2 regions of the Trichococcus sp. genome follow, and region 2 is predicted to be linked to the other one. Evidence: riboswitches for the same ligand, from Rfam matches in the RefSeq annotation. Region 2 holds a riboswitch; the other holds the start of a gene.
The links. Region 2 has a riboswitch for FMN ahead of ACTCCX_RS02600 (ECF transporter S component). Riboswitches for the same ligand answer to the same signal wherever they lie in the genome.

Region 1: it holds a riboswitch for FMN, as region 2 does, so the genes downstream of both, ribD (bifunctional diaminohydroxyphosphoribosylaminopyrimidine deaminase/5-amino-6-(5-phosphoribosylamino)uracil reductase RibD) here and ACTCCX_RS02600 (ECF transporter S component) in region 2, are expected to answer to the same signal.

The regions. Positions count from the first base shown of each region.
Region 1 is NZ_JBSQPW010000037.1:5,953-21,949, forward strand. Features, by position in the region: gene argF (ornithine carbamoyltransferase) at 1-461, opposite strand, end outside; FMN riboswitch at 684-798, shown strand; gene ribD (bifunctional diaminohydroxyphosphoribosylaminopyrimidine deaminase/5-amino-6-(5-phosphoribosylamino)uracil reductase RibD) at 1,000-2,103, shown strand; gene ACTCCX_RS10445 (riboflavin synthase) at 2,127-2,780, shown strand; gene ACTCCX_RS10450 (bifunctional 3,4-dihydroxy-2-butanone-4-phosphate synthase/GTP cyclohydrolase II) at 2,804-4,000, shown strand; gene ribH (6,7-dimethyl-8-ribityllumazine synthase) at 4,033-4,494, shown strand; gene ACTCCX_RS10460 (HAD family hydrolase) at 4,501-5,166, shown strand; gene ACTCCX_RS10465 (type 1 glutamine amidotransferase) at 5,375-6,064, opposite strand; gene ACTCCX_RS10470 (hypothetical protein) at 6,222-6,530, shown strand; gene ACTCCX_RS10475 (hypothetical protein) at 6,537-6,716, opposite strand; gene ACTCCX_RS10480 (GNAT family N-acetyltransferase) at 6,738-7,406, opposite strand; gene ACTCCX_RS10485 (prolyl oligopeptidase family serine peptidase) at 7,809-9,134, opposite strand; gene ACTCCX_RS10490 (PTS sugar transporter subunit IIC) at 9,228-10,532, opposite strand; gene ACTCCX_RS10495 (PTS sugar transporter subunit IIB) at 10,549-10,857, opposite strand; gene ACTCCX_RS10500 (PTS lactose/cellobiose transporter subunit IIA) at 10,854-11,201, opposite strand; gene ACTCCX_RS10505 (sigma-54-dependent transcriptional regulator) at 11,344-14,109, opposite strand; gene ACTCCX_RS10510 (AEC family transporter) at 14,303-15,226, shown strand; gene ACTCCX_RS10515 (Fic family protein) at 15,328-15,997, opposite strand, start outside.
Region 2 is NZ_JBSQPW010000006.1:39,937-55,933, reverse strand. Features, by position in the region: gene fur (ferric iron uptake transcriptional regulator) at 1-137, shown strand, start outside; gene xerD (site-specific tyrosine recombinase XerD) at 158-1,048, shown strand; gene deoB (phosphopentomutase) at 1,094-2,263, shown strand; gene ACTCCX_RS02635 (purine-nucleoside phosphorylase) at 2,278-3,096, shown strand; gene ACTCCX_RS02630 (GNAT family N-acetyltransferase) at 3,169-3,561, shown strand; gene ACTCCX_RS02625 (segregation/condensation protein A) at 3,558-4,331, shown strand; gene scpB (SMC-Scp complex subunit ScpB) at 4,324-4,944, shown strand; gene ACTCCX_RS02615 (pseudouridine synthase) at 4,979-5,716, shown strand; gene ACTCCX_RS02610 (response regulator transcription factor) at 5,748-6,470, shown strand; gene ACTCCX_RS02605 (HAMP domain-containing sensor histidine kinase) at 6,467-8,266, shown strand; FMN riboswitch at 8,378-8,505, shown strand; gene ACTCCX_RS02600 (ECF transporter S component) at 8,624-9,199, shown strand; gene ACTCCX_RS02595 (ferredoxin) at 9,318-9,551, opposite strand; gene ACTCCX_RS02590 (YpbB family protein) at 9,588-10,658, shown strand; gene ACTCCX_RS02585 (RecQ family ATP-dependent DNA helicase) at 10,651-12,090, shown strand; gene ACTCCX_RS02580 (LysM peptidoglycan-binding domain-containing protein) at 12,156-12,746, shown strand; gene cmk ((d)CMP kinase) at 12,808-13,503, shown strand; gene rpsA (30S ribosomal protein S1) at 13,661-14,914, shown strand; gene der (ribosome biogenesis GTPase Der) at 15,092-15,997, shown strand, end outside.

The DNA of each region.
Region 1 (15,997 bases), on a different contig from region 2:
GCCAGCTTGCCGAAATGCTCTTTGACCGTCAGGAAGTCGGCGATCATTTGGGTCGGATGCCATTCGTCTGTCAAACCGTTCCATACCGGCACACCGGCATATTTAGCCAGATCCTCGACGGTTTTTTGGCTGAAACCGCGGAATTCGATGCCGTCGAACATGCTGCCGAGCACTTTAGCAGTGTCTTCAACGGATTCCTTTTTACCCAACTGGATATCATTTTTCCCAAGATATTCAGGATGCGCACCAAGATCGATGGCAGCCACCGTGAACGCGGCTCTTGTGCGTGTCGATGCCTTTTCGAAAAGCAGCGCAATATTCTTTCCTTCCAGATAACGGTGTGGAATGTTCCGTTTCTTCAGGTCCTTCAGATGCGCCGAAAAATCGATCAGATACTCCAATTCTTCCCTGGTGAAATCTTTTTCCGCCAATAAGCTTCTTCCTTGAAATACTTGTTCCAAATTCTGCCATCCCCTTTTAATTTTATTCTCACGATCACTCTTCCGAACGATGGTTTTCACTTCAATATGCAACTATATGTTGGACTCATTTTATACCCAATTCTAATGAATTACAAACTATATTTTAATCATTCGGCAAGTCGGCTAGGGCTGGACACTTGTTTGCGAAACTTTTATTTGACAATAGTACGGATTGGGATTATCCTAGAGACAACTTAATTGAATAGTCTTCAGGGACGGGTGCAAATCCCTACCGGTGGTAAAGCCCACGAGCCGTAAGGCAGATTCGGTTAAATTCCGAAGCCGACAGTCAGAGTCTGGATGAGAGAAGACAAAAACCATTTATCGAATGGCACACTACGTTTATTTGTCGTACAAATAACGCTTATTCGCCATTCGTTCATGAATCGGAATGTCAATCCCTGGGTGTAGTGTATACCCAGGGATTTTTTGGCCTTATTTAACTGGCCTTCCTTTGTCGAGCCCTGAAGCAGAACTGTTCAGGGCTCTTTATTTTGGAAATGGGAGGCACACAAAGATGCAAGATAAGGATACATACTTTATGCAAATGGCGCTGGAACTTGCCGAGAAAGGCCGCGGTGCCGTTGCGCCGAATCCGATGGTTGGCGCCATCATTGTCAAGGACGGACGCATCATCGGCGCCGGCTACCATGAAAAATTCGGCGAAGGCCATGCCGAAGTGAATGCTATCCGCTCAGCGACGGAAGATGTGGCGGGCGCAACCATCTATGTGACGTTGGAGCCCTGCTCCCATTACGGCAAAACGCCGCCCTGCTCCGACAAAATCATCGAAAAGAAGATCGGTCGGGTCGTCATCGCGGCTTTGGATCCGAATCCGTTGGTCTCCGGCCGCGGCGTCAAGAAACTGCAGGCTGCCGGCATCGAAGTGGTGACAGGCATCTTGGCCGAAGAAAGCAGCCGTTTGAATGAAATATTCATGAAATACATTGTCGCTAAAGAACCATTCGTCGTCATGAAAGCAGCGATGTCACTGGACGGAAAGATCGCGACCCGGACCGGCGAATCGCAATGGATCACCGGCCCGGCCGCAAGGGAACGCGTGCACCAACTGCGCAGCGCGCTGAGCGGCATCATGGTCGGTGTCCAGACCGTCATCACGGACGATCCGCAACTGACCTCCCGCATTCCGGGAGGAAAAAATCCGCTGCGGATCATCGTTGACAGCACCTTGCTTATCCCGTTGGAAGCAAAGGTACTCCAGAATCAGGAGCTTGCCAAGACAATCATCGCAACAACCGAACGGGCGGACCGCAACAAGGCAGCCCTGCTCGAGGCAGCCGGGATCGAGCTTTTGACTGTACCCGCAAAGGATGGCCGGACCGATCTGAAAGTTCTGATGAGAGCCCTCGGGGAGCGCGGTATCGACAGCATCCTGCTGGAAGGCGGCGCGACTTTGAACTTTTCTGCACTGCAGGCGAATATCGTCGACAAGGTGCAAGTCTACATCGCCCCGAAACTGATCGGCGGCGAAACGGCCAAGACACCTGTCGGCGGAGAAGGCATCGAGAAACTGAGCCAGGCTTTCGGCGTGCTCGATCTGAAAGCCAGTAGCGTCGGGGAAGACATCCTCTTGGAAGGGTACCTTGCCAAGAACGAATAACAGAGGAAAGTAGGAGGGAATTCATGTTCACTGGAATCATCGAAGAAGTCGGCACCTTAAAAGGCATCCGCCATGGCCAAAAGTCCTCCATCGTCACTGTCGGAGGGAAAAAAGTGCTGGCCGGGACAAAAATCGGCGACAGCATTTCCACCAACGGCGTCTGCCTGACGGTCACGAAGCTGCACAAGGATGGCTTCGATGCGGACGTCATGCCGGAAACGCTGCAACGCTCCAATCTTGGCGCCCTGCAGCTCGGTGGGCGCGTCAATCTGGAACGCGCCCTGCAGCTCGATACCCGCTTGGGCGGGCACATCGTCAGCGGCCACATCGACGGGACCGGCTCGATCAAGGAATACCGCAAGGACGATAATGCGGTCTGGATCACCGTCTCAGCCGAACCCGAGCTGCTCCGCTACATCATTGAAAAAGGCTCAATCGCCATCGATGGCGTCAGTCTGACGGTCGCGACGGTCGATAGCCATTCATTCCAGGTATCCATCATTCCCCACACTGGAGCAGAAACGATCCTACTCGAGAAGAAATTGGGCGACACGGTCAACCTGGAATGCGACATCATCGGAAAATACGTCGAAAAGCTGTTGGGATTGAGCCCACAGGCACAAACGAAACAAAACAATTTATCTGAAGCCTTCCTGAAAGAGAACGGCTTCTTCTGAAAGAAATAAGGAGGGAAACCCACATGTTCAATACATCCGAAGAAATCATCGCGGACATCAAAGCCGGTAAGATCATTGTGCTGGTGGATGACGAGGACCGCGAAAATGAAGGCGACCTGATCTGCGCAGCGGAATTCGCGACGCCGGAAAACATCAACTTCATGGCCATCTACGCGAAAGGCTTGATCTGCATGCCGATGGATCGGGCACTCACCGAAAAATTGGTGCTGACGCCTATGGTCGACCGCAACACCGATAACCACGGGACAGCCTTCACCGTCGCCATCGACCATGTCGAGACGACGACCGGCATTTCCGCCTTCGAACGTTCTTTGACGGTCATGAAGGCCGTGGAGGATGACGCCCAGCCTGAGGATTTCCGCAGACCCGGCCATATTTTCCCACTGAAAGCAGTGGACAACGGCGTGCTCGCGCGCAACGGCCACACCGAAGCCACTGTCGACTTGGCACGTCTGGCCGGATTGAAGCCGGCAGGTCTCTGCTGCGAAATCATGGCGGATGACGGCAATATGATGCGCACCGACGAACTGATCGTTTTTGCGCATCAGCATGACCTGAAAATCGGCACCATCGCCGACTTGATTGCCTACCGCAAAGAAAATGAGCAGCTTTACAAACACGAAGGCAAAGCCAAACTGCCTACCAAATACGGTGAATTCGACATCTACACTTACGTGAACACCATCGACGCAGATGAGCACCACGTTGCCTTGGTCATGGGCGATGTCACGACGGAAGAACCCGTTCTGGTGCGCGTCCACTCGGAATGCCTGACTGGCGATGTCTTCGGTTCGAAACGCTGCGACTGCGGCCAGCAACTGGATGCAGCCATGAAGCAAATCGCTGAAGAGGGGCGCGGGGTTTTGGTCTATTTGCGTCAAGAAGGTCGCGGCATCGGTCTCGTCAACAAAATCCATGCTTATGCCCTGCAGGATCAAGGTTACGATACCGTTGACGCCAACCTGCAGCTGGGTTTCCCAAGCGATCTGCGCGAATACTACATGGCAGACGAAATGCTGCAGGACTTGGGCGTGAAGGAAATACGCTTGCTGACGAACAACCCGCTTAAGATAGAAGGATTGAAGAAGCACGGCTTGAAAGTCATCGAACGGATTCCGATCCAATTGGAGATTTTTGATGAAACACAACGCTACATGGAAACAAAGAAACAAAAGATGGGCCATTACTTGGATTTATAAAAAATAAAACAACCAAACAGGAGGAAAACAAAATGAACATCATCGAAGGACAATTAATTGCACAGGATTTAAAAATCGCAATCGTGGTGGCACGTTTCAACGAATTCATCGGATCAAAATTGGTGGGCGGCGCTTTGGACGGTTTGAAACGCCATGGCGTGGCTGAAGAAGCAATCGACTTGGCATGGGTGCCAGGCGCGTACGAAATCCCATTGGTAGCGCAAAAAATGGCGGCTTCTGGAAAATATGATGCAGTCATCACTTTGGGTGCTGTCATCAAGGGCGCAACGGCGCATTTCGATTACGTCTGTTCGGAAGTATCCAAAGGTGTAGCGACAGCCTCAATGACTACGGGCGTTCCGGTCATCTTCGGCGTCCTGACGACCGACACAATCGAACAAGCCATCGAGCGCGCCGGCACGAAAGCGGGCAACAAAGGCTATGACTGTGCCGTATCCGCTATCGAAATGGCCAATCTGCTCAAAAACCTATAAAAGTTTATGGGAAAACTAAAGTTCGAAGGAATCCGCACCGTCATCCTCGACTACGACGGCACGATCCATGACAGCACCCGGAATTACATTCACGCTTTCGAGCAAGCCTATGCTTTTCTTGTTGAAGCCGGCCACGCCGCTCCAAGAGATTGGGCAGATGCGGAAATCACGAAATGGCTGGGCTACAGCAGCAAAGCCATGTGGGAAAATTTCATGCCGGATCTGGATGAAGAAATCCGAGCGCATGCTTCAAAAATGATCGGACAGATTCTGTTCGAAAAAGCCCAGACCGGCCAGGCTGTCCTTTATCCGGGCGCCCTGGAGACGCTGCAGGCATTGAAGGAGAAAGGCTATCGCTTGGTCTTTTTGAGCAACTGCAGCCGGGCCTACATGGAAGCGCACCGGGAAAGCTTCAACTTGGACCGCTATTTCGACGGCATGTACTGTACGGAAGATTTCGACTTCATCCCGAAATATGAAATCTTCGAATCGATCCAAGCCGTTTTTCCCGGCGGCTATCTGATTGTGGGCGACCGTTTCCAGGATATCGAGGTCGCCGAGCATCATCCCGTCCGCACAGTGGGCTGCCGCTACGGCTTCGGTTTCCCCGGGGAACTGGACTCGGCGGACATGCTGATCGGCGATATCCGCGAATTGAATGACTTGCTTTAAGCGCAGAAAGAGGCCGGGATTTTGTCCCGGCCTCTTTTTGCGCTTTGCGAATATTAGGTGGCTCTTGCGAATAGCCGACATAAGTAGGGTTCGTCGGCTATTTGCAAAAGCGCGGATGGTTATCAGCCGACATATACGGAATTCCTCGACTGTTCGCAAGAACGCGCCTGACGAACAGCCGACGAGCCAACCGATCGCTTCACTACCGTTATCCCTTCTGATCCGGAACACTTGCCTTCAACCGGTCCAATAACCGATAAAGCAGCTCGCGGTTGCCCGCGGGTATCGGCTGCTTCCGGATTTTGGCTGCCGTCTGCGTATAGGCGCTCCCGTCCAGGAAGGCCGCATCGTTTTGGAGAATGCTTTCGATGCTCTCCTGCGTGGACTCGAAATGGAATTGCAGGCCGATCACATTCCCTTGATAGACAAAGCCTTGATTCGGGCAGACATCGCTTGCGAACAGGCGCTCCGCTCCTTCCGGCAAGCCGAACTGCTCCCCGTGCCAATGGAACACGACCAGTTCAGCCGGCAGGTCACCGAGCATAGCTATATCTGTCGTTCGGATCGGCAGCCAGCCCGCTTCCCGGTATTCCCCCTGAAAAATATCGGCACCCAAAGCTTTGGCGATCTGCTGTCCGCCAAGGCAGACGCCGAACACCGGCTTGCCTTGGCGGATGAACGCGCGGATGAGTTCCCTTTCCTCCTCCAGCCAAGGCAGTTCATCCAAAACACTCATGGGACCGCCCAATATCACCAGGAAATCCGTTTCCTCGGCTTTCGGCAAAGTCTCCCCCAGAAATAGGCGGTATAACTTATATTCATTTCCGGTCTGTCGGCACCAATTCTCGATTTCCGCCGGTCCTTCAAAATCCACGTGCTGCAGAATAGCGATTTTCATGCTGATCCTCCTCAAAATTGTTTATTTCCATCATAAACCAACCGCTCGCAACCGCCATCCATCACCGCGTTATTGAGTGCAGATGCGGGTAGAGAATGTTATGATAGACCTATAGAAAACACTTGATCCAAAGCCATTTCCGAAGGGAGCAAGCACCATGAGAAACCTGGACAAAGAAATTGCGATCATCCAAAAATTCAAAGCCGAACACCCGAACAAAGCCTACAAACTCTACATCGAGACCAGCGACGACTTCGACTTCCATGACGAAACCGAAAGCGAAGACTACATCGCAGTCCTCATTGCCGAACTGGAGACCGAATCGCCTGCAGAAAACCCGTTCTTGGAGGGCACATCCGCCTATACCTGGGATGCCGAATATGTCATCTACATCGACAAACCCACCACCGCCGACCGGGAACTGATTACGAAACTCTACTATGACGAACTGCTCCAATATGTCTGAAGGGATTCATCCTTCAGGCATTTTTCTCGTCTCTTCTTTTTCGGCGGCTTCATCCTGTGTACTCTTGGAAACGGCAGTCTCATCCAGCTTCACCATATCACTGACTTCCCCGTTTGGTTCTTGTTTTTTTGACGCACGCAATACCTTCTCCACGAGCAGTTTGACCAGTCGATCCAGCTCAACCATCACGATCTCTCCTTGCGTTTTTTAATCAATGTCTTTTAACGATACTTTTTGCTTACCATCTTGATCAAAATTATTATCATTTAGCCATTTTTCAAATTTTTTCTTTTTTGATGGCCACTCTTTATCAAGTATTGAATACCAATCAGTATCTCGATTTCTATTTTTATAAACGACAGCCTGTCTGAAAGTTCCCTCGAATGTGAATCCTAGACGTTCTGCCGCTTTTTTGGATGGGACATTTAAGCTATCACATTTCCACTCATATCTTCTGTATTGTAATTCTTCGAATACATATTTCATTACAAGATACTGAGCTTCCGTGGCTTTTTTTGATTTTTTTAACAAGGATGAATAAACCACCCAGCCCATTTCGACAACTCTGTTTTTGCTGTCAATTCTCATTAATGAGAATGTACCAATAGCTTTGTTGGTACTATTATCAACAATTGCAAGATGGTACGGATCTGAGGAGGCAATAAGTTTCTTGAAAAAAGCACTAAATTCATTACTATTCTTAAATTGGTTAAGAGGCACATAAGTTAAATTTTCTGGGGAAGATGCTGGACCATAGACCTCATAAAGATCCTCAAAATGTTTCATACCTAATTTTTCGACGGTTACTTCCTTACCTTTAATCAATTTAAGACTTGGTAGCTTACCTTCACAAAAATTTACTAATTCATCACCTATGGGTTGACCAAATTCATTGTATTGCATAATTTTCAGCCTCCATCCTTATATTCTTCGCTCAACGATTCCAACTGCGGAAGTTGGTTTAGGGATATTTACCGATCGGAAATACAAATATTTTGCAACAAAATATAACAAAAATTTGTTATTAGTATATCATATCGAAAATGGATAATAAAGGAGGAACCGGCTATAGATTATAAACAAATAGCAAAACAAACAGCTGGTAAACTTTCATTGATCCACTCTTTCCTAGTACTAAAATCCTTTTTATTATTTGTTCAGCCTCTCCCGCCCACTGATACAAAGGCTCTTGCCGCTTCATGACCACATAAAACAGCCTCCGGAAGTCCGCGTGATATGGACTTCCGGAGACTGTTCATTTTTTCGAGGGCAAGCCGATCAGTCGTTCAGGGACTGCTCGGACAGCCATTGCATCAACGTGATTGTTTCGCCGTTGATTTCTGTGGTTACTTCATTGTTGTGGACATAGACCCAAGAGAAATGGCCATTGTATTCATAAGGCGTGCCATCCGCATTCGTGTAGAGACCGGAAGTGTCCACGACATTATCAAACAAGGTCATGTACACATCTGCATCAGCTGCAACCAGGCGATTATAGGTGGGCACCGTATTGAGCGCTGGGGGAAGCACCACATCGTTTGCGGCGGCAATGAACCAGATCGGCGTCTGCGCCAGATTCTGGATGTCCGCATCCGAAATCAAGCTATCATTCAAGCCTTCGCAGACAGGGAAAGCAGCAGCAAAGTAGCCAGGGTAATCCCGCGCCATCAGCATCGTCATGTAGCCGCCGTTGGAAGGTCCGCCGATATAGATGCGGTCCGTATCGACATCAGGATTGTTGGCGACGTACTCCTCAATCAGCGCCATCAAAGCATCTTCGTACTTGGAAGTTCCGTCCGCTGTTCCGCTGATGCCATCCATCCAGAAGGTCGGTGTCTGCGGAGCCAGGACGTAAGCCCCGTCAAAGTAGGACTGTATCTCATCCGTGGCCAAAGCAGTCGCTTTATTGGCCGCTAAAGGAATCGTTGCATCCGTTCCGCCTTCCCCGCCTCCGTGCAGCCAGATGATCAACGGATTTTCCTGGTTGTCCTGTGCTGGGCTGTAGTCGGCATAAGTCAGCGTGACGCCATCAAAGGTCGATGCGCCGATTTCGAAATCTTCAATGATTTCCTTCGTCGTTCCGGCGAATTCCGTGACGACCAGACCGGATACGGTACCTGCCGGCGTTTCGATTGCCGTCTGCTGCGTGATGGTGTAGGCGTTCGTCGTCCAATCATTGCGCCCGGTTGCCACCTGATAATTCAAAGCAGCGCTCAAGGCCAAAGTCGGGCCGTATTCCATTTCCAGCACCGCATATTTGCCTGTCTGTACGGCCGGATTGCCGTCCTTATCGGCTACATAAGCGTTAGTGACGTTCACAGTGCCCTCACCCAGCAAAGACGGAGTCAAACGGCTGTCGCTTCTTGAGACAGCGACGCTGAACGTATCCGTCGACACGGATCCAACCGGCACCGGTCTGCCCAAGTCCACGATGATCTTCGTCACGGTTGCGCCCCAGTCCTTCACTTCGATAACCGTTTCATAGGAAGACGGTTGTGTCTTCAACTCTTTTGCCGAAACCGAATCCGCCGTTGCGAACAGCCCTCCCAAAACCACTGCGCTCAAGGCCGTTACTTTAGCCATTCTTTTTACTCTACCCATCATATTCTTTTTCCTCCCGATCTATTTGTTTTTTTATTGAAATCCCTCAGAAATTGGGTTTCTTGTCATTTTGGGTCCGCCAGTATCTGTCCTTTGTTACACTAAGGCACTGTCCAATTCGGAGGCTTCCGCTTGCTGCTGCGCTTCCACTTCCTGTTTATAAGCAGCTTTGTCCATGACTTTGAAGAACGGCAGATAGACGAAGTAGCTCACAGCGATCATAAGTGCTTGATAGATAGCCCATCTCCAGCCGCCCGCCATCAATCCGTTGATGATAACAGGAACACCCAACGGTACCGCGATACCCGGCAACATCGGCAGGATACCGGTCAGCATGCCCAGATACGAAGTAACGGCGATGATCAAAGGCACCAGGATGAATGGGATAGCCAAGGTGAAGTTCATGATGATCGGCATCCCGAAGATGATCGGTTCATTGATACCGCAGATGTTCGGAATCAGGCTTAATTTGCCGAGGACACGGTATTGCTCCGATTTCGCGCGCAACATTGCCATCGCCAAGCCCAATGTAGCGCCTGAACCCATGAAAACGACCATACCGAACATGCTTCCGGAAACAATATTCGGGATTTCCAAACCGGCATTATAAGCAGCCAGATTTTCCGTCCCAAGCGGTGTCCAGATCGGCATGAATACACTGTAGACAACCATCGCGCCGTGTACGCCCACTAACCACAAAATCTGTGCAGCGAACATCGCGACCAACAAAGCGGTAAAGCTTCCACCCAGTTTTGTCAATGGTGCAGCCACTACTGAAAAGATGAATGAGTGGATATCTGCATAGGCTGTCAATGTCATCACGTAACGGATTGCCAATGCGATGACCGCCAGTACCAAGCCCGGCACTAAACCGGAGAAGGATTTGGATACGGTAGGCGGTACGCCATCCGGCATCTTGATGACCCAACCTTTTATTTTGAAAATGGTATAAACCTTAGCGGACAATAAAGCGACAATAAAGGCAGTAAACAGTCCCGGTGCGCCCATCCAGGTAGCAGGCAGCGAGGCCAATGTGTTCGCTTCGGAATAATTGAACGGTGTCACAATCAGAAAACTCATCAAGGCCAGGATTCCGGCTGGAGTACCGTCGATATCATAAGACTCCGCAAATTTGGCGGCGATCAAATAGACAACATATATGGCCAGAAGATTTGTTGTGATTTCGGAAGGAATGACCGTAATCGCTTTCAATCCTGTGTTTACCAAAAATTCCTGGTACCCAGCAACAGGGAAACTGTTCACTAAACTACCCAAGGCACCTACAATCGTGATCGGCATCGCTGACATCAGCCCGTTTGTGATTGCGCTTATGTATTTGTTGTTTTGGATCGCACCCGCACCACGTTGTAAACTCATCTGTACATTTGAAAAATCAGCCATCTTTTTCAGCCCCCTATTAATTTAATAAATTCAAAGCATCCGCCAACACTTTTTTGCCGTTCATCATGCCGTAATCCATCGACGGAATCGTGGCGATTGCCACCGGATGATCCCTGTATTTCTTTTTGAAGCTTTCTTCCTTATAGCCAACTTGCGGCCCCAGCAACAGGATGTCGATGTTCTTGATCAGCTTGTCAACTTTCCCTTCCGCCGTGGCATCGATCGTAATCTCCATTCCTTTTTCCTTTGCCGCATCCTTCATCCGTTCGACCAGCATGCTGGTCGAAAAGCCTCCGGCACAGGCCAACATAATATTCAGTGTCATGCGATCCCCTCCTGGCTCATTTTGTGTGTACGGAACAAATGGACTTCTTCCCTCAACTGGATCAGATGCTCCGCCAAATCTCTCACGGTCATGGCGTTCATCACATGATCCTGGGCATGGACCATCAAAAGCGTCGTGCTGGTCGGTTTCCCTCTGATTTCTTCTTGGATAATCGTAGTCTGCAGATCATGCGCTTTGTTCAATGAAATCCTGGCCTCCCCCATCAGCTGGTCGGCTTCCGTAAACTCGCCCTTTTCGGCGGCCTGGATGGCTTTCATGCTGAACGCGCGGGCATCTCCCCCATGGATGATCAGCTGCATGATTATTTTCTCCTCGTCTTCCAAATGAATCCCTCCTGTTCGCTTATGCTTTCACTTATTTATATGCAAAAAGCGTGCCAACACACATCAAGCGGATGCCAACGCGCAACAAAAAAATCTGTGTCGCCGAAACGACACAGATTTTTAGTTATTCTTTGCTTGTGTGTCAGCCGTTCGCTGTGTAGGACACACTTCTGGCCAGATAAGCATAGGCGACATGGTTCAGCATGTCCTCGTTGATGGTCCCGAGATGGTCCCGGAAATAGTCGAGAAAAAGATGCTTGATCTTAGGAACGATGTATTTGTCCTGAGGAAACGAAACCATCCCTTTTTCGAAGCGCGGAATCTGTTCCTTGCGCTTGATTTTCCGCAGCATGCCGATGATATGGAAGGAGAGGCCGATCTTATCGCTCACGAACAGGGACGGGCTCATCATTTCGTTCACTTCATCATTGAATCGGTAGATGCTGGAGAGGAGCACTTCGATCTCGGGCATATCGTAATATTTCAGTATCGTTTCCTTGATCGAACGGTACGTATAGATTTCATCGATGCAGTCCTGGATCCGCTGCAGTCCCGCCCGGTTCATGACCGTATATAGCTCAAAGGTCGGATACTCCGTCTTGACCGCAAACGTGCTGATGACACAGATGATTTCATATTCCTTCGCCAATTCCTGCAGCCGCGCATAAATGCTCTCCTTGCCGACCAGATTGATCGGCACGATCATGATCTCCTTTTCTTCGAAGGAAATCTCCTTGCGGATGATGTCACGGATTGTCACGGCAGTCCCCTCGCCGGTCAGGCAGATCGAAATGATCGCTAACGGTCGGAAATGGAATGAATCGGTGGCTTGCGGCCGCGCTTTCGGCTGCTGAACTTGTTTCAATGCCTTCCCGTGCTGATAGATGGCCATGTAGTCGTTCACTTTAAGCGTTTCGACGTAGACCTCACGCAGACTGCAGCCGATCATCGCTTTTCTGCTTGCCTCGAGCACATGCATCGTGCTCACCAATGGGATGGACTCCGCCTTCAGAGGGAATAGTTTCTCCAATTCCCCCGCAAAAGTTGTCAGGCTGCCCATATCCACCAACAGCAGGATATCGTCCGTGATCTGATGGTTTTTGATGTACCGGACCACTCTTTCGAACACTTGCTGGGGCTCTTCATCCAAGCGCGCATTGATCCCGATAGCGCCTTCGTGGTTCAGCAGTTGGTTCGCCGTATCGCAAAGCGCCGTAGCGATTCCCGATCCGTGCGCAATCACAATGACCTGCACTTTCGCCAATCTTTCGATCGCATCCATTTCATCATGCGTCAGGAACATAATGAAGTAACTCGCTTCCTCCTCAGGGATGCGCACACCCAGATCCGCTTCCAAAATGGCCATGCATTCTTTCGCAACGCCGTACATCTCCGGATATTTATCGATGATCGCTTCATGCATATCGTTCTTCAGCACATGATCCTGTTGGCTGCGCTTCACAAGGTTGTAGATATGGATCGCCATCATCTGGAACACCTTATCGCTCATCACCTTGCCGGTCTTGATCGTGACATGACGGAGGATTTTTTCCAGTTCCTTGATGATGTTCTCCGGCACGAGCGCAATCAGGTTTTCTTTGTTGCAGAAGAGTTGTTCCTTTTCCCCTGTCAATTTGAAGTAGGTCTTCAGGTCGTGTTCCATCGCCCTCTGGATCTCTTCGGCGCTGGCTTTTTTCTTTTCCAACTCCCGATAGCGTGTGTTCATCTCCCGATAAATCGTGCTTTCGTTCGGCGCACTGTCCAATTCCGGAACGCTGGCATCGGATGGGAGATATTGGATCACCTGTTTGTTCGTCCCCTCATATTTCGACCACATCAGACGGTGTTCCGCATTGTTGAGCAGACCCGCACGGATATGATCCGGCAGATCTTTGCTGCTGACTTTCAAACAATCCGCTTTTTCAGCCAAGGAGCGGGCATAGCTTTTCGCAAAAGCAATCCGGATATCCGCCTTGAATTGCCCGATGTTCAGTTCACATTTGTAATGCAGAAAGGCCTTCAGCGCATTCTTACTGAAATACATCGGCACACCCAACTGATCGACTTCCTGCTGGACGAATGCATCAAACAGCTGATGACGTTCCTCGATTGATCTTTCCCTCAAACTCGGCAGATCGATGATGATCGGCAGTCTGCGGATGAATGTCTTCAGTAGCGTGTCCTTCTTTTCGGTCGTCGCGCCGATGATCAGGACTTGGGCGTGGTGATCCTTGTCGGTTTCCCCAAGCGGCCGGAAAACACCGCGATCGATATAAGTGAAAAGCATCTCCTGCCCTTCGATCGGCAAGCGGTGGATCTCATCAAGGAAAAGGATGCCCCCATTCGCCTTTTCAAGAAGTCCCGTTTTGCTCGTTTCCGCACCCGTGTATGCCCCTTTTGTGTGTCCAAAAAGTTGGCTCATCAACAGCTGCGGGTTGTGCGCATAATCGGCACAGTTGAATTGGATGAAGGGGGAAGACTCCGTCAGCTTCCCCGACTGGATGCCGTATTTATGCAGCAGATCAGCAAACAATGATTTGCCGACACCGGTTTCCCCCAGCAACAGCATATGCATCCCATCGCCAGGATAGAGGATGGCGGCCTTCCCTTGCTCAATCTGATGGAAAAGGCTGGGATTCTTCTTCAGAAAGTTTTCCATATCCACGATTTTCGGGATTTCCGTCGGTGCCGCAGCCGCTCCGGAAACCTTGCGCGCGCAAGGGAAAAATCGTACCGGTCGGGTCTTCTCTTTGTAGCAGCGTTTCTCTTTATGCAGCTGGTTCAGATCGCGCGAAATGTTGCTTCTGTCGCTTTTCAATCTATAGGCGATTTCCTCGGCTGTGACCCCTTGTTTTTTTTCCTCATAAATCATGCCCAAAGCCTCGAGCACTTTTTCAATCCTTTGCAAATATCATCACCCCTTGGCAAACGTTTACATCCTATTCACAATCGTACCATATTTTGCGCATGAACGAATAAAAATATATTCAATCTGTGTAATTGTTTGTGGCGCCGAGCCAAAGCAAAAAATGCACAGATACTTTTCCCCGCGGATGCTATATAATGAGCCTTATATTCCAAATCACAAGGGAGAGTTGCGAGTGATCAGTCTATTATTGGTAAGGAAAATTATCCAGTTGTTCCTCATCATGATTTTGGGTTATCTGCTGGTCAAGCTGAAAGTTTTGAAGTCAGAAGAAAGTGTGGTCCTGTCGAAAATATCGCTGTATCTGGTGATGCCTGCCGTCATACTCACTGCCTTTCAGGTCGACTTCAAGCCGGAAATCCAGGAAGGCTTACTGCTGGCCTTTGTCGCGGCGGTCGCCATCCACATACTGCTGCTCCTGATCGGGCATGGCTCAGGTAAACTATTCAAGTTTGAGGAAATCGATGTCGCATCCATCATCTATTCCAATGCGGGCAATCTGATCATCCCCATCATAACGGCCGTTCTGGGCAATGAATGGGTCATCTATTCCACCGCGTTTGTGTCCGTACAATTGATTTTTCTCTGGACGCACTGCAAATTGATGTTCTCAAAAGAGAAGACACCGAACATACGGAAAATCATTCTGAACGTCAACATGATCGCCATTTTTGTAGGCGTCCTATCCATGCTGTCAGGAATCCGCCTGCCGGCTATGCTCAATGAAACAATGGGGTCAGTCGGCGCCATGATCGGACCACTGGGCATGCTGATCACAGGCATGATCGTTGCCGGAATGGACCTGAAACAGATATTCACAAGCAAAAAAGTTTATGTGATCACTTTTTATCGGATGATCCTTTGCCCCGCCATCATTCTGCTGCTGCTGAAACTCAGCAATGCCGGCAGTTTAGTTGATAACGGCGTGGAAATATTGCTGATCACCTTCTTGGCGACTGTCACTCCCGCGGCATCCACCGTTACGCAATTCGCCCAGGTGCATAACAAAGATGCGGAGTATGCAGGAGCGATCAATATCATGACCACGCTGGTATGCATCGTGACCATGCCTATCTTTGTCATCCTGTACTTCTTATAAAGCAAAAAAATCCTTGGAAACAGTGAAGTAAATTTCTTCAATGTTCCAAGGATTTTTTTAATATATATGCGGGTGCGACCAATAGAATATCACGCAATCATTCACCGCGTTTGATGGGCCAGGATTTTCTGAGCTAACGCATCAGAAATAATATGTGCGGATGGACGCTTAGAAGTTTGTTCGATGTATCCACCCACTCTTAATCTATCCAATGACTGATTCACTTTATATCTGGTGTTCTTAACGTGAAGCTCAAATTCTTTATCCATCAATTCCGTTTTGAATATCCATGACTGGCACAAAATATATAAAATACTGGTGTCCAGTTCATTCTCAAAATCAAATTCCGTTATCATATCCCATGAATTTCCCAACAATTCACTGCTGTTGTTCAGTTCCTCGAGTAATTTCAATTGTCCTTCATACACTATCTTTAGCATGTGATAGACAAACATCGTCCCTTCGCCCATATTATGTTTATTTGATGTAATAGAAAAAGCATCATAGTACTTATTTTTAGTATCGCTTATCATATGGGAAAAGCTGATGGCCGTCAGTGGATCTAATTTTTGGGCCAAATATCTGCAAGTGATATATCTGCCTGTCCGTCCGTTGCCATCATAGAACGGGTGAATATATTCAAAAAAATAGTGGGATAACATAATTTTAATCAAGAACGGAATGTCTTTCGCATTTATGAAGGAAATGAACTTACTCAAATCCGTTATTATAGTGTCTTCCGTATGGTTTCCTACGTGAACGACTCCCCTA
Region 2 (15,997 bases):
TACACGAGGATCTGTTGGGTGAGGTCGAAAAAGATGTCGAATCCCGTTACCAATTCGTGGTGAAAGACCACCGGTTGACTTTTCATGGCATCTGTCGGGAATGCCAACAAAAACTTAGGAACAAACAGACTTCATAAGGATGAAATGGGTCAGGGATATGGAAGAAGAAATCAATGAATACGGGCGCTATTTGAGAATCGAGAGAGGACTGTCCGATAACACGATCATCAGTTACCTAAGGGACCTCGGAAAATACAGTCATTTTTTGGCACAAAGTGGAATCCAGGCATTCGGGGATGTGACGAAACCGGATGTGCTTTTGTATCTTCAATTTTTGAATGAGGAAAAATTGGCGACTGCTTCAATCGGAAGGATGATCACCAGCCTGCGGAGATTCCATCAATACTTGAAGCAAGAAGGGTTGATCGAAAACGATCCGATGGTCACCATACAGCTGCCCAAAAAACAGCAGAAGTTGCCGAAAGTACTCTCGATGGAAGAAATCGACCGCCTGATGGCCGCGCCAGATGTCAAAACCGTACTGGGCCTAAGGGATCGCGCCATCTTGGAACTGCTGTATGCCACCGGCCTTCGCGTCAGTGAGCTTATCAACATTACGATGAGCGAAATCCATCTGGATATCGGATTCATCCAAACAATCGGGAAAGGTGACAAGGAAAGGATCGTGCCGTTGGGCGAGGAAGCTGCTTACTGGATTTCGGAGTATCTGTCTGACAGTCGGCCAGCTTTGGCGCATGGGAGGAAAGAGACGGCTTACTTGTTCTTGAATTTCCACGGCAACGGGTTCACACGCCAAGGGATCTGGAAAAATCTAAAACAAACCGTGCGGGATGCCGGCATCAATAAAAATGTATCTCCGCATATGCTGCGCCATTCTTTTGCGACGCATATTCTGGAAAATGGAGCCGATCTGCGGATTGTACAGGAGCTGTTGGGGCATGCTGATATTTCCACAACCCAGATCTATACGCACATCACGACAGAAAGAATGGCAGAAATTTATCAAAAATATCATCCTCGTGCTTGAAGCTTAACAATTCAAGTCTGTTGAGGATAAGGGAGGAATAGGATCATGAAATTTAATCGCGTTCATTTGATCGTATTGGATTCAGTAGGAATAGGCGAAGCGCCGGATGCCGATAAGTTCGGAGATATCGGGTCGGATACGCTCGGACATATCGCGGAAGTCGCTGGGTTGGAGATTCCAAATCTGGAAAAGTTGGGTTTGGGAAACATCCGTCAACTGAGTGGCGTAAAGCCCGACAATGCGTCTCTTGGCTATTATACAAAACTCGAGGAGCAGTCCGTCGGCAAAGACACGATGACAGGCCATTGGGAAATCATGGGGCTGAACATCCAGACACCGTTCCGCGTATTTCCTGAAGGTTTTCCGCAGGTGTTGATCCAGAAAATTGAAACCCATACAGGCCGGAAAATTATCGGAAACAAGCCTGCCAGTGGGACGGAAATCCTGGATGAATTCGGTGAGCACCAAATGCAGACCGGTGATCTGATCGTCTACACCTCGGCGGATCCGGTGCTGCAGATTGCTGCACACGAAGACGTCATCCCGCTTGAGGAATTATACGCCATCTGTGAATATGTCAGAAAAATCACTTTGGAGGATCCCTACATGATCGGGCGAATCATTGCTAGACCGTATGTCGGCACTCCGGGGAATTTTACCCGTACAAGCAATCGGCACGATTATGCTTTGGATCCATTCGGGGAAACAACGCTGGATTATTTGAAGGAAGCAGGCCACGCTGTCATCGCTATCGGCAAAATCAATGACATCTACAATGGGCAAGGCATCACGGAATATGTACGCACGAAAAGCAACATGGACGGTGTCGACCAGTTGCTGAAAGTCATTGAAAAAGATTTCCGTGGACTCAGTTTCCTGAATTTGGTCGACTTTGATGCCCTGTTCGGTCACCGCAGGGATGTGAAGGGCTATGCTGAGGCGATCGAAGACTTTGATGCGCGCATTCCTGAAATATTGGCTGCTTTAGAGGATGACGATTTGCTGTTGATTACCGCGGACCATGGAAATGATCCGACGTTCCCGGGAACAGATCATACGCGCGAATATGTGCCTTTATTGGCTTATTCGAAAAAAATGGCAGGACGCGGGAAGCTGAACCAAGGCAAGTTTGCTGATATCGGTGCGACCGTATCCGATAATTTTCGGGTTGAAGCTACTAAAAACGGTCGCAGCTTTTTGGATGAATTGGACTAGTGAGGTGTAGGAATATGACAAATGATCAAAACAATGTGCGGATAGCCGCCAAATTTTTGGAAGAAAAAGGCTTATTGGAACCTGAATTCGGCCTGATTTTGGGTTCGGGCTTAGGCGAATTGGCTGAGGAAATAACGGATGCGATTGCGATACCCTATGAGGAAATTCCTTATTTCCCTGTATCAACGGTTGAAGGCCACAAAGGCCAACTTGTATATGGAAACTTGAGTGGGAAAAAAGTCGTTGCTATGCAAGGACGCTTTCATTATTACGAAGGTTATGGACTCGAAGAGGTCACCTTTCCGATCAGGGTAATGAAGCAGCTTGGCGTCCACTCTTTGGCGCTGACAAATGCAGCAGGGGGCATCAATTATGGATTCACACCCGGCGATCTGATGCTGATCACGGATCACATCAATCTGACGGGGCAAAACCCCTTGATCGGTCCAAATGATCCCGCTCAAGGGCCGCGATTTACGGATATGAGCCAAGCCTACGATGCTGAATATCAAGGGAAATTAAAACAAGTCGCTTCGGAGATGGGTTTGGATTTGAAAGAAGGGGTTTATCTCGGCCTGACAGGTCCGACTTATGAAACGCCAGCGGAAATCCGTATGTGCCGGGTGCTCGGGGCAGACGCAGTCGGCATGTCCACCGTACCGGAAGCCATTGTGGCGCGTCATGCAGGTTTGCGCATTTTCGGGATTTCCTGTATAACTAATTTAGCTTCAGGCATGCAAGCGACCCTGAATCATGAAGAAGTCGTCGAAACGACTACCCGAGTCAAAGAAACTTTCAAAGCCTTATTGAAGAATGCATTGACTGCCCTGTAATAAAGGGGTCCTCAAACTGGGTGCATCCAAGCACGGCTGTCGGGGTAAATACAAAGTGAGAAGGAGATCGAAGTGTTCATTTCTTATAATCAATCATGTGAAAAAATAGCTATGGGTCTGCTTTCTTATGTGACAGATCTGAAGAATGTAGCGAGGCTGAAGCCGGAAATGGACAGCTACATTGAAAATGGCGATAGGAGATTATTCTTGTGGAAAGATGAAGAGACCGATAATATCGTTGCTCTGATAGGCGTGGAAATAAATGAAGCGATGGTGTTGGTTCGCCATATCGCCGTCTCGCCTTCTTTCCGGAAGGAAGGCATTGTCCATCGTTTGCTGGATGGCTTGCAACAACACTATCCCACAAGCGCAATCAACGGAACTCTCGAAACCGCGCCGTTCATCGCCAAATGGAATCAGAAACAACTGAACCGAAACGACGAGGAAACGAGTGGGTCTTTGTGAGCGAACAAAATGAACTCACCCTCATATTGCCGGATTTTGAGGGACCGTTGGATCTCCTCCTGCACTTGATCAAAGAGCTGAAGGTCGATATTTTCGATATTCCAATTGCGGAAGTGACTTATCAATATCTGCGTTACTTGGACACGATGCAGGAAATGAAATTGGATATTGCCGGCGATTATCTGTTGATGGCTGCGACGTTGCTGGAAATAAAAAGCCGTATGTTGCTTCCAAAAAAAGAAGTGACTTTCGAAGAGGAGTTTTATGAAGAGGGCGAGGATCCAAGGGAAAGCTTGATCCAGCAATTGGTGGAATACAAGCAATTCCAGGAAGCCGCCAAAGCCCTGAAGACGATGGAACAGGAGCGTGGTCTGTATTTCACGAAGCCGGCAACCGACCTGGAGGAGCTCCAACAAGCGATTCCGCTTGCTCCAGGCGAAGTTTCTGCAGCGGATCTGATTGCCGCGCTCCAGAAGATGTATCAGAAACTGCAGAAGAAGAAGCCGCTTCAGGCCACAATGGAGCAGGAACAATACACGGTGGACCAGACGATGACTTGGATCATGGAAAAATTGGACAACCTGCCGGATGGTTCTGACCCGCGGCTTCCTTTTGCGGCTTTTTTTGAAGTCCATACCAAATCGCAGATCGTGAATACATTTTTGGCGATGCTCGAATTGGTCAAAGAAAGAAAAGTCAATTTTTCGCAAGAAAGCACATATGGAGACATTTATATACTACGCAATATGGGAGTTTTAGCAAATGAATAAAAAAGGGGCACTGGAGAGTCTGCTGTTTGTGGCAGGGGATGATGGCTTGAGTATGGACGAAATCACCTCTTTATTGGAGACCACCCCATTGGAAGCGCAAAATCTGTTGACCGAAATGCGGGCGAGTCACAACGACAACATCCATTCCGGTCTGACGCTTATCGAAACCCGTAAAAGGTACCAACTCGCCACAAAAAGAGAATATGCAGAACTCATCAAAATGTACGCTGTTTCGCCATTCGCGACACATTTATCGCAAGCTGCGCTGGAGACGCTGGCAATCATCGCGTACAAGCAACCATTGACCAGGATGGAAATCGATCAGATCCGCGGCGTGCAGTCAGCGGGATTGGTCCAAAGGCTGTTGTTGAGGGGGTTGATAAAGGAAATCGGACGTTCCGAAACACCAGGAAGGCCGATTATCTACGGCACAACCGATTATTTCATGAATTATTTCGGGTTGACCACAATTGATGATCTGCCGAATGTGGACGAATTATTCCAAATGCAGGATAATGAATCATTTGATCTTTTTGATTTCCCTGCGGACGAAGAAACAGAGAACCAACTTGCTTTTTTTAAGACAGATTCCGTCATACCGGAACAAGAATGACCGACAAAAACAAATAAGAATAATAGGTGAATAAATGGAAAGATTACAAAAAGTTATTGCTCACGCAGGAATAGCATCAAGGCGGAAAGCCGAAGAGCTGATCACTTCGGGTGCAGTCAGCGTCAACGGAAACAAGGTAACGGAACTAGGGGTCAAAGTGTCGAAAAGTGACAGAGTGGAAGTGAACGGCTTGCCGATCTATCGGGAACAGCCTGTTTACTACTTGTTCTACAAGCCAAAGAATACCCTATCCTCTGTGAAGGATGATAAAGACCGGACTGTCGTCACTGATTTTTTCAATGTAAAAGAGCGGATCTATCCGATCGGCAGATTGGACTATGATACGACCGGGCTGCTTCTTTTGACCAATGACGGTGAGTTTGCGAACCTGTTGACCCATCCCAAATATCATATCGACAAAACCTATGTCGCCAAAGTCGGCTGCATCCCTACACGCTCCGATCTTCACAAATTGGAGAACGGAATCGTAATAGACGGCAAAAAAACATCGAAAGCGCGGGCTAAGCTGATTTCCGCCAATTCCCAAAAAAATACAGCAATCATTGAATTGACCATCCACGAAGGCTGGAACCATCAAGTCAAAAAAATGTTCGAAAAAATTGGTTGTCCCGTCGAAAAACTGAAAAGGGAATCATTTGGATTTCTTACGCTCGGTGATCTTAAACCGGGGCAACACCGAGAGCTGAAGGCGTTTGAAATCGAGAAGCTGAAAAATATGGCCCTTGCGAACGAAAAGGCATCAAAAAGGTAGTTTTCTTATCTAATCGGAGAGGATGATCAAGATGACAAATTCCAGCGGGAAAATATTGATTGTGGATGACGAGGAGCGCATCCGCAGACTGCTGAAACTCTATCTGGAAAAGGATGGCTACGAAACAGCCGAGGCAGAGGACGGGACAACAGCGGTAGAAATGATTTTGAATAACCATTACGATCTGGTGCTGTTGGATATCATGCTTCCCGGAATGACTGGCATTGAAGTAGCCAAAATTATCCGCAAGGAAAAAGAAATACCGATCATGATGATAACTGCCCGCGGCGAAGAGAACAATCGCGTGGAAGGATTCTTGTCAGGAGCGGATGACTATATTGTGAAGCCGTTCAGTCCAAGAGAAGTCATGCTGCGGGTTGCAGCCATCCTGAAGCGGACTAAGCCTTCAGAATCGGAATCGAGCACAATCGAATATCCGATGCTGAAGATTTTTCCGGATGCCAGAAAAGTGCTGGTTGACGAGGTTGCTATCAATTTGACGCCCAAAGAATTTGAATTACTTCTTTACCTTTCAAAATCCCCGGAAAAAATATTCACGAGGGAAGTTCTTTTGAAAGAAGTCTGGAAATACGAATTTTTTGGCGATTTGCGGACAGTAGACACGCACGTCAAGCGCCTGCGTGAAAAACTGCTGAAGCAATCGAAACCTGTTTCTAAAATGATAGTGACCGTTTGGGGGATGGGTTACAAATTTTCCCCGAATGATGACCAAGCAGCAGACAATAAAAAATGAGAAGAACGAGCATTTTTCTCAAATCATGGGTCCTATTGACTTTTTTGACTGTAACCATCATGACTTTGATGTATATCGGCCACGCAATCATCAGCGTGAACTCAATCGAAGATACTTACAACAAACTGTTGCAGGAGCAAATCACCGCGTACAAGGAAACCATTATGTCCGACCCTGAAGGTTATCTCACACGAGCGGATACTGCCCAACCATTGAATCCGGAATTGTCCTATTACATCAAACTAGGGGATCAGAGCCGTTTTGTCGTGCCAAATCCGGATCTGCAAGGGCAGTCCGAGCTGCTTCTGGAGAACATACTGGCGGATGACCAAATTCAGGATGCAATCGACAGCAATCTGGATGATTTCAGCAAAATCACCATAGAGGATGAGGAAAATAATCCCTTGCTTTTGATGGTTTTTGTCCATACTTTTGAATTACAGGGACAGGCCGGAATGCTCGTCATCGGTTACGATCTGGATGAATTTCAGGCGTATGATCTGAATGCAAAAAGCATCACGCTATTGCTGTTGACCGTCTATCTCATGGGGACGATCATTTATTATCAGCACCTGATCAGGAATGTTGCGGAACCGTTGGAAGTTATGACGGACATCGCTTTCAAATACTCACGGAATGATTTTTCGAAGCGGATCACCTTCGAATCTTATGACGAGATATCCGGACTGGGCACGGCCATGAATAAGCTGGGCAAGACCCTCCAAGCCACAACGTTGATGAACCGGGAAGAGCGCGAACTGTTGAATCATCTGTTTGATTCCTTGCCGGCCGGGATTCTTTACTTTGATCAAAATTTTCATTTGAAATTAGTGAACGGACCAGGCCAAGAGTTTTTGGATTTTTGGCGGAGGGTGGATCCGGATGCCGAGGCAAAAGCGATACCGCATCAGTTCAAGGAAATGGTCCAGCACGCTTTCAGCACGGCTGCAGGATCGGAAGCGGATTTCAGTTGGTCACAGCGGCATTATAAAGTAAAAGTGACACCGGTCATCCAAACAGATCTGCAAAAAACATCCGGCGTCCTGATTGTGTTGCAGGATGTCACGAACGAACGGCAGTTGGATATTATCCGTGGCGATTTCATCACGAATGTATCCCATGACTTGCGGACGCCGTTGCAGATGATCAAAGGCTACAGCGAAGCCATCATCGATAACATCGCTGAAAGTAATGATGAGAAAATTGAAATGGCTCAAATCATTTTGGATGAAGCGACCGAGATGAACAAAATGGTGAATAACCTCCTGGATCTGTCGCGCATGCAAGCGGGTTATGTTGACCTGAATCGGCAACCTGTCGATCTTGCCACTTTCTTCAACCATTTGTCCGGCAGGTTCGAGAACAGCTTCAAAGAAGCAGGGATCCAATTCTCTTATGAACTGACGGATGGCATCAAAACCTATCCGTTTGACGAAGAGAAAATGAATCAGGTTTTCTACAATCTTATCGACAATGCGGTGCGTTATTCAGCCGAAATCGGCACGCGCAGACAAAAATTCATCCATATCACGGTCCGGCTGGATGATATGTTGGACAAAGTTGTCTTCGAAATCAGCGATAACGGAATCGGCATTCAGGCAGAAAGTTTACCGTTCATTTTCGAACGTTTTTACAAAAATGACAAGTCGCGGACGTACTCGAAACAGAAAGGGACCGGCATCGGGCTTTCGATCGTGAAGACAATCGTGGCAGCGCACGATGGGGAAATAGAAGTTCACAGCGAGCCTGGTGTAGGGACAACTTTCTTGGCCAGTTTTCCATTTCATGCCGGTTGAGCAGAACGATCGAAAGATAGTCTTAAAATCATTATCTCGAAATCGTGATAATTTCCTTGACAAGTGAGTGTGCATCGCGTATAGTTTGTGTATAACAAAAATATAAATAAGATTCGTCTTCAGGGCAGGGTGAAATTCCCGACCGGTGGTGAAAGTCCACGACCTCGCAGTGGTTCATTGCGGGCTGAACTGGTGTAATTCCAGTACCGACAGTACAGTCTGGATGGAAGAAGATGGGGTTTCTTTGGATTGCAATTTCAAAGGCTCTATTTTTATGTGTCCATTAGCGGATGATAAGAATAGGGTCTATTTGGATTTGGAGGAACCCATCTCTGAGACAGTCAACAGGGAGGATTTATTAACATACAACAAAACAAAACAAAAAGATTGGTCGGCATTTCACTATTCGGGGCATTGGCATTTGTGCTGATGTTCATCGCTTTCCCGGTAATCCCAGCTTTTTCTTATCTGAAAATCGACTTCAGCGATTTACCGATTCTGCTTTCGTTTTTCCTGTACGGACCGGCCGGCGGAATCATCTCCGCAGTCATTCGCTCCGTTCTGCACTACGTCCAAACAGGCGGTGATATGGGGTATCCGATCGGGGACTTCGCGAGTCTATTGGCGACGTTGTCTTACACATTACCTGTCTACTATCTATTGAAAAAAGCAAAAACAAAAACAGCCGTAATTTTGGCGCTGTTGACGGGCACTTTGGTGTTGACGGTTGTCTTATCGGTAGCGAATTGGTTCATCATCACCCCGTTGTACATGTATCTGTTGAATTTTGAAATGGGCCCCATCAAAGAATTGGTGTTGGCCGGCGTCGTGCCTTTCAATATCATCAAAGGACTTGTCGTCAGTGCGGTCATCCTATTGGTGATGCCGAAGTTGAAGCCTTGGTTGGCACATAATAAGGTTCCGATCGCTTAAGAAACATTTGCGTTTTACGATTTGATCGTTTCAAAATCAAGAGGCTGTACCCGAATCATCATTGATTCGGGTACAGCCTCTTTTGGATTTATCCTTCAGCAAGGACCACTCAGAGTCGCTATTCCGCTGAAGGGAACGGACGGTTGGAACGCAAAATGGCGCCGGTTGGGCATTTGCGGTAGGCATGCAGAAATGCATCAAATTGTTCGGCCGTAACTGGTGCCGTTCCCGCATTCGCATCCATTTTTGTGAAAGCTATCCCTTCGGAGGTGTAATCGAAGAGTTCGGGCGAAATTATTTGGCAAAGTCCGCAAGCGATGCAGTTATCCTGGTTTACTTTGGTATAATACATACAGTACCTTCTTTACAGAAATATGGTGGTGAAAATATGAAAGGTTTGACATACATAGAGTATCTTTTTTTGGATTGCATTTCAACCGAGCGCCCCATTAAGGAAGCGACTCTTTTTTATGTACTGATCGGCAAACGGACCGTGTCCACGATGCTCCAGTGCCGACAGTATGATTTGGAAGCTTATTTCAATGCTATGCCGGGCATGAAGCCGAAAGTGCTGAAAAAAGGACTTGAGCGATTAACTTCTGAAGGTTTGATCAGCGGCAACGAAGGTTTGGGTTATCTGCTCACGGAAGCGGGTATCGGGGAAAAAAATGACTTTTTAAGCAGTCATGCGCATTTCTCATTGGGAAACCAGATGAAATTTGCGCTCATTCAAGGTGTTTTGCGTCGGCGGATGCTGTTTCTGATCCAAATCCTTTCGGAAATGCTGCATAAGAATAAACAGTACTATCCCATTGAGAGGGAAGCGAAAGAGCAACTTTGGATGAAGCGTTTGCTGGCGCAGCATTCCGAGGATAAAGAGTCATTTGCGAAAAGTTGTGGCGAGGAATGGCGTGCCTATCTGTCACGTTTACCTGAAAGGGATGCCGGCATCTTTGCCATGCAGTTTGAAGGCAATGACCATCTAAGGAAAACAACCGGACAAATGGCTGGACTGTTCAAGGTAGATGAAGCCGAAGTGAAAATATTGCTGCACCAAAATTGGCTGAGATTGTATGATTCTTTGGAGCAGGAGCCGGAAAAGTTTCCTGTCCTTTCTTCGGTGATGCGCATGACGGCAAATGAAACCGGCTTGGCTTCCGCCAGTGCGGAAACGACCATGCGTTATTTCCGGAACGGACATGGGATGAATGAAATCATTTCGATGCGGGGATTAAAACAGAGCACAATTCAAGATCACTTTGCCGAAATCGCACTGATCTATAGGGAATTCCCAGTGCCAGCATTTTTGGATAAGGAGAAAATGCAATATCTGCAACAGCTTGCGGCACAAAAAGTTCGAGTCGATTACCGGGAAATTCAAGAAGTATTTCCCGAAATCAACTTTTTTGAGTCCCGTTTGATCCAAATAAGAAGTGAGGTTGCGGCTAAATATGGATGAAGCACAATTGAAATCAGAACTCCAGAAATACTTCGGCTACTCGGAATTCAAAGTCGGCCAAGTAGAACCAATCCAATCGGTTTTGGCAGGTAAACACACGCTGGCCACTTTGCCGACGGGAACAGGGAAGTCGTTGATATACCAACTAAGCGGCTATCTTTTGGATGGAATAGTCGTCATCGTTTCACCCCTTTTGTCTTTGATGGAAGACCAAGTTGCCCAACTGAAATTCATGGGCGAAAAAAGAACGGCCTCATTGAACAGCATGATGCAGTTCGAAGAAAGGCAAAGATTACTGAGCAGCCTGGATCGAATAAAGTTTTTGTTCCTTTCTCCGGAAATGCTGCAGAATCAAGTTGTGTTGAATAAACTCAAGCAGATTTCGCTCGCTTTATTTGTGGTTGATGAAGCACACTGCATTTCCCAGTGGGGCTTGGATTTCCGTTCCGATTATCTTTTTCTGGGAGCGGCAAGAGAAGAATTGGGCAACCCTCTGACACTGGCGCTCACTGCGACAGCTACCTCGGCTGTGATGAGAGACATCATCGGTTCTTTGCATATCGACGGGAACGACTTGAATGTTTTCGAGGGAGCCGTTGACCGCCCCAATATTTATTATAAAGTCGTAGCAGTGCCTCCAGAAGGGAAAAACGAACACCTCCTGGAGCTTCTGGAGAAATATCCATCTCCCGGTATCATCTACTTCTCCAGTAAGGCCCAAGCTGATGCGGTCGCCTTTATGATCCGGAAAAAAACAAGTTTGCGGGCGGAAGCCTATCACGCCGACCGGACAAATGAAGACAGAATCACCATCCAACATCAATTCCTTCAGGATGAGTTGGACGTCATCTGCGCCACAAGTGCTTTCGGGATGGGGATCAATAAACCGAACATCCGCTATGTGATCCATTACCACCTGCCGAATTCTCTTGAGGAATATGTGCAGGAGATAGGCAGAGCAGGGCGGGACGGGCAACAGAGCGCGGCGGTCCTGTTGTATTCGGAAACGGACTACACTTTCAAGTTGAAGATGCTGCAAGGCGATTTTCCGAACGATTTTGTGATTGCGAGTGTCCTCAAAAATAAAGCCATCAATCCCGATTACGGAAGTCCAACCGAACAAACATTGCTTGTGCATATTCTGAGGCAACAGCTCACGCAAGCGGAAGCGAAGCGTTTCGTCGCGGCCAGGCGCGAGCTTAAGGAAAATCTTCTGCAGAGCATGAAGGGGTTTGCCGATACCAACAACTGCAGACGTGCTTACATCTCTGCTTATTTTGGAAAAAGCAGTCTTGTCAAACCCACTCACTGCTGCGACAACTGTGGGAACGGGGAACCGCTTTTAGCTGGGGGAGTAAGCCCAAAGAATGCGGTTCCAACGACAGTGTCGCCACATTGGGAAAAAATCCTTTCCGACCTTTTTCTTTTATAAAATTTAACCCAAAATTTGCAGAAATGTGCTACAATTAGCATGAATCACTTATAGGAGGAACCCGAATGGATAAAAAGAATCGCAATCGCAATAATGGAGAGCCTTGGTCACGCAAGTTCGGCGAAGATGAGAATCTGAAGAGCCGACAATATTCGCGTTCAGCCAGAAATACAAAAAATAAAGAAGTAGCACCTCTATTAAAAGTATTGCTGTTTCTCTTTTTGGCTATTCTGATTATTCCTTTTGCTACGATCTATTTTAATAAACAGAATCAAAATACTCCCGCACCTAAGAGTGCTGAACAAGTGATGATCAACAAAAGAGTGGCCAGTTCCAGTGTCGAGAGCAGTGAAGAAGCGTCTTCCGAAGTGACCGAATCATCCAACGAAATCGCTGAAAGCGTCACGGAACCCGAATCATCGATTGTGGAAACCCCGAGTTCAAGTGCTGTACCAGCAGTAGTTGAAACGCCGGTTGAAATAGTCGAGGAACCTGAAACGACAACCGGGGAATACAATAATTCCTACACCATCAAAGCGGGTGATAACCTTTACCGGATCGCTTTGAACCATGGAATGACCTTGGATGAATTGATGCAGGCTAACGGATTGATCAGCACAGAAGCACAAATCGGTATGGTACTGCAAGTTAAATAACGGAAGCCGTCTGATAAGGCGGCTTTTTCGATGAAATCGTAGAGAACGAAGTTGGAGGGTTATTGTGAAAAAAATGAACATTGCCATAGACGGTCCCGCATCGGCCGGAAAAAGCACCATCGCAAAGAAAGTTGCGGAAAAGTTAGGGTACATTTATCTGGACACTGGTGCGATGTATCGGACGTTGACGTATGCGGCTTTATCCACCGGAGGGGATCTCCACGATGAAGAGGCTTTGCACAAGTTGCTGCAGGAAATCAGGATTACATTTTCGACTGCCGAAAACGAAATGCAACGTGTTTTTCTGAATGAAGACGACGTAACTGAATCAATCAGATCGGATGAAGTGACCCAAAATGTCTCCTTGGTCTCATCTTACGCAAAAGTTCGTGAAGAGATGGTTGCTCGCCAAAAGAGCATTGCACAATTAGGCGGTGTTGTGATGGATGGCAGAGATATCGGAACTGTCGTATTGCCGGAAGCGGAGGTCAAAATATTCATGACCGCGACTGCAGAAGAACGGGCGTTGCGACGCTACAAAGAAAACATTGCCAAGGGTATGAGCACTTCACTGGAAGAATTGACGGAAGACATGAAACGCCGTGACCATTTGGATAGCACCCGGGCGATTTCCCCTTTGAAAAAAGCGGATGATGCCATCGTTTTGGACTCTACCCATCTGGAAATCGACGAAGTTGTCCAGATGATCCTAGGAATTATCGAAGCCCAGTTAAAACCCTTACAAACATTGGATTAACAATACTAGACGATTTTAAGCAAAAATGTTAGAATGATTATATGCAGTATTACGCTTTCAAAAATATAGAGTCAAGGATTAACATCTCAGCCGCAGGGCGGGGAGGTTAAGAGACCTAGCCAATCGGTTGCCGCAGACTTTTAGGAGGAATAGTTACATGTCAGATTACATTGAAAACCCAGAATTAAATGAAGAAGAGTCCAATAACGTTGAACAGACTATGCAAGACGTGTTGGATGAAGCGTTATCCATTGAGGTGGGCGATACTGTCAAGGGGGAAGTTTTAAGCATCCAAGATAGACAAGCCATCGTAGGAATCATTGGGGGCGGCGTTGAAGGAGTCATTCCTTACAACGAATTATCTGCAAAACCCTTCGACGAAGTTACAGAAATCCTAAACGTAGGTGACGTTGTGGATTTGGTTGTCATCAAACAAATCAAAGACAAAGAGAATGGTAGCTTCTTGCTTTCGAAGCGCCGTGTTGATGCTAAAATCGTTTGGAAAGATATCCAAGATAAATTCGAAAACAACGAAATTATCGAAGCACCAGTCAAAGACGTCGTTAAAGGCGGATTGGTCGTTGATGTCGGTGTGAGAGGATTTGTTCCGGCTTCAATGGTAGAAGATCACTTTGTGGAAGATTTCAGTTCTTATAAAGGCAAGGTAATGACATTCAAGATTGTTGAACTTGAGCCGAGCGAAAACCGTCTAATCTTATCACATAAAGCGGTTGTCGAATCAGAAAAAGAAGCCAACAAAGGTAAATTGATGGATGAATTGGTAGCCGGAGATATTGTCGAAGGTACTATCGCTCGTCTGACCAACTTCGGAGCATTCGTCGATTTGGGTGGCGTGGATGGTTTGGTCCATATCTCCCAAATTGCCCACGAGCATGTGAAGAATCCTGGAGATGTATTGGCTATCGGTCAAACCGTCAAAGTCAAAATTTTATCCATCGACAAAGAAAATGGCCGTGTATCTTTGAGCATAAAAGACACATTGGCTGGTCCGTGGGATGCAATCGCTGAAAAAGCGCCGATTGGAGCTGTATTGACAGGTGTTGTCAAACGCTTGACAAGCTTCGGTGCGTTTGTGGAAGTTTTCCCTGGCGTCGAAGGTTTGGTGCACATTTCCCAAATTTCGCATCAACACATTGCGACTCCGCATGAAGTGTTGCAGGAAGGTCAAGAGATTCAAGTCAAAGTATTGGATGCAAAAGAAGATGAGCAACGCTTATCCCTCAGCATCAAAGCTTTGGAAGAAAAAGCTGCAAACGAAGCTCCAGCAGCTGAAGAGAAAAAAGAGAAAAAAACCGAAGAATATGTGGCTGACGATTCAGACGCGAACTTCACATTAGCAGATTTATTAGGTGACAAACTTTCAGGTTTGAAAGACGACACTGAAGCCTAATCAGCAAGGAACATGAACATGTGAGGGCATGGAATTCCATCCATGCCCTTTTTTTGTTGTTATTATCGATGGATGTATGTTATAACTGACATGGACGAAAACATTGAGAAAACCATATACAGTGAGCAAATACCCAAAAAGATTTGTGTTGTAGAGGAAAAGAAAGGCGGAGGTTAGATGCCAAATCCAGTAGTAGCCATAGTAGGCAGACCAAACGTAGGAAAATCAACAATATTCAACAGACTAGCGGGAGAACGGATTTCCATAGTCGATGATGTCTCGGGTGTCACGCGTGACAGAATTTATGCAAAAGGAGAATGGCTTGGTAAAACATTCAATATCATTGATACAGGCGGAATCGATATCACGGATGAGCCTTTTATGAGCCAAATCAAATTGCAGGCACAAGTGGCAATTGAAGAAGCCGATGTGATCATCTTTTTGACATGCGTCAGAGAAGGTGTGACGGATGCCGATGAAAACGTCGCGAGAATCCTTTACCAGTCAGATAAACCTGTCATATTGGCGGTAAATAAAGTGGACAATCCAGAAATGCGCGCCGAAATATTCGATTTCTACAGTCTGGGATTAGGTGACCCCTATCCAGTGTCAGGCAGCCACGGCTTGGGTCTTGGAGACCTGCTTGATGCGGTTGTTGCGAATTTCCCGTCGGAAGACGAGAATGCGGAAGAAGAAGATATCATCAACTTCAGCTTTATCGGTCGTCCGAATGTCGGCAAATCTTCCTTGGTGAATGCCATTTTGGGAGAAGAACGCGTAATCGTATCAAACATTGCGGGCACAACACGTGACGCTATCGATACGATGTTCGTTGATGATGAAGGTACAAAATTCCGAATGATCGACACAGCCGGAATCCGCAAAAAAGGAAAAGTCTACGAATCCACGGAAAAATACAGCGTCATGCGTGCTATCCGTGCAATTGAGCGTTCGGACATCGTTATGGTCGTGCTGAATGCGGAAGAGGGTATCCAGGAACAGGACAAAAAAGTTGCCGGATACGCACATGAAGCAGGTAAAGGGATCATCATTCTTGTCAATAAATGGGACACTTTAGAAAAA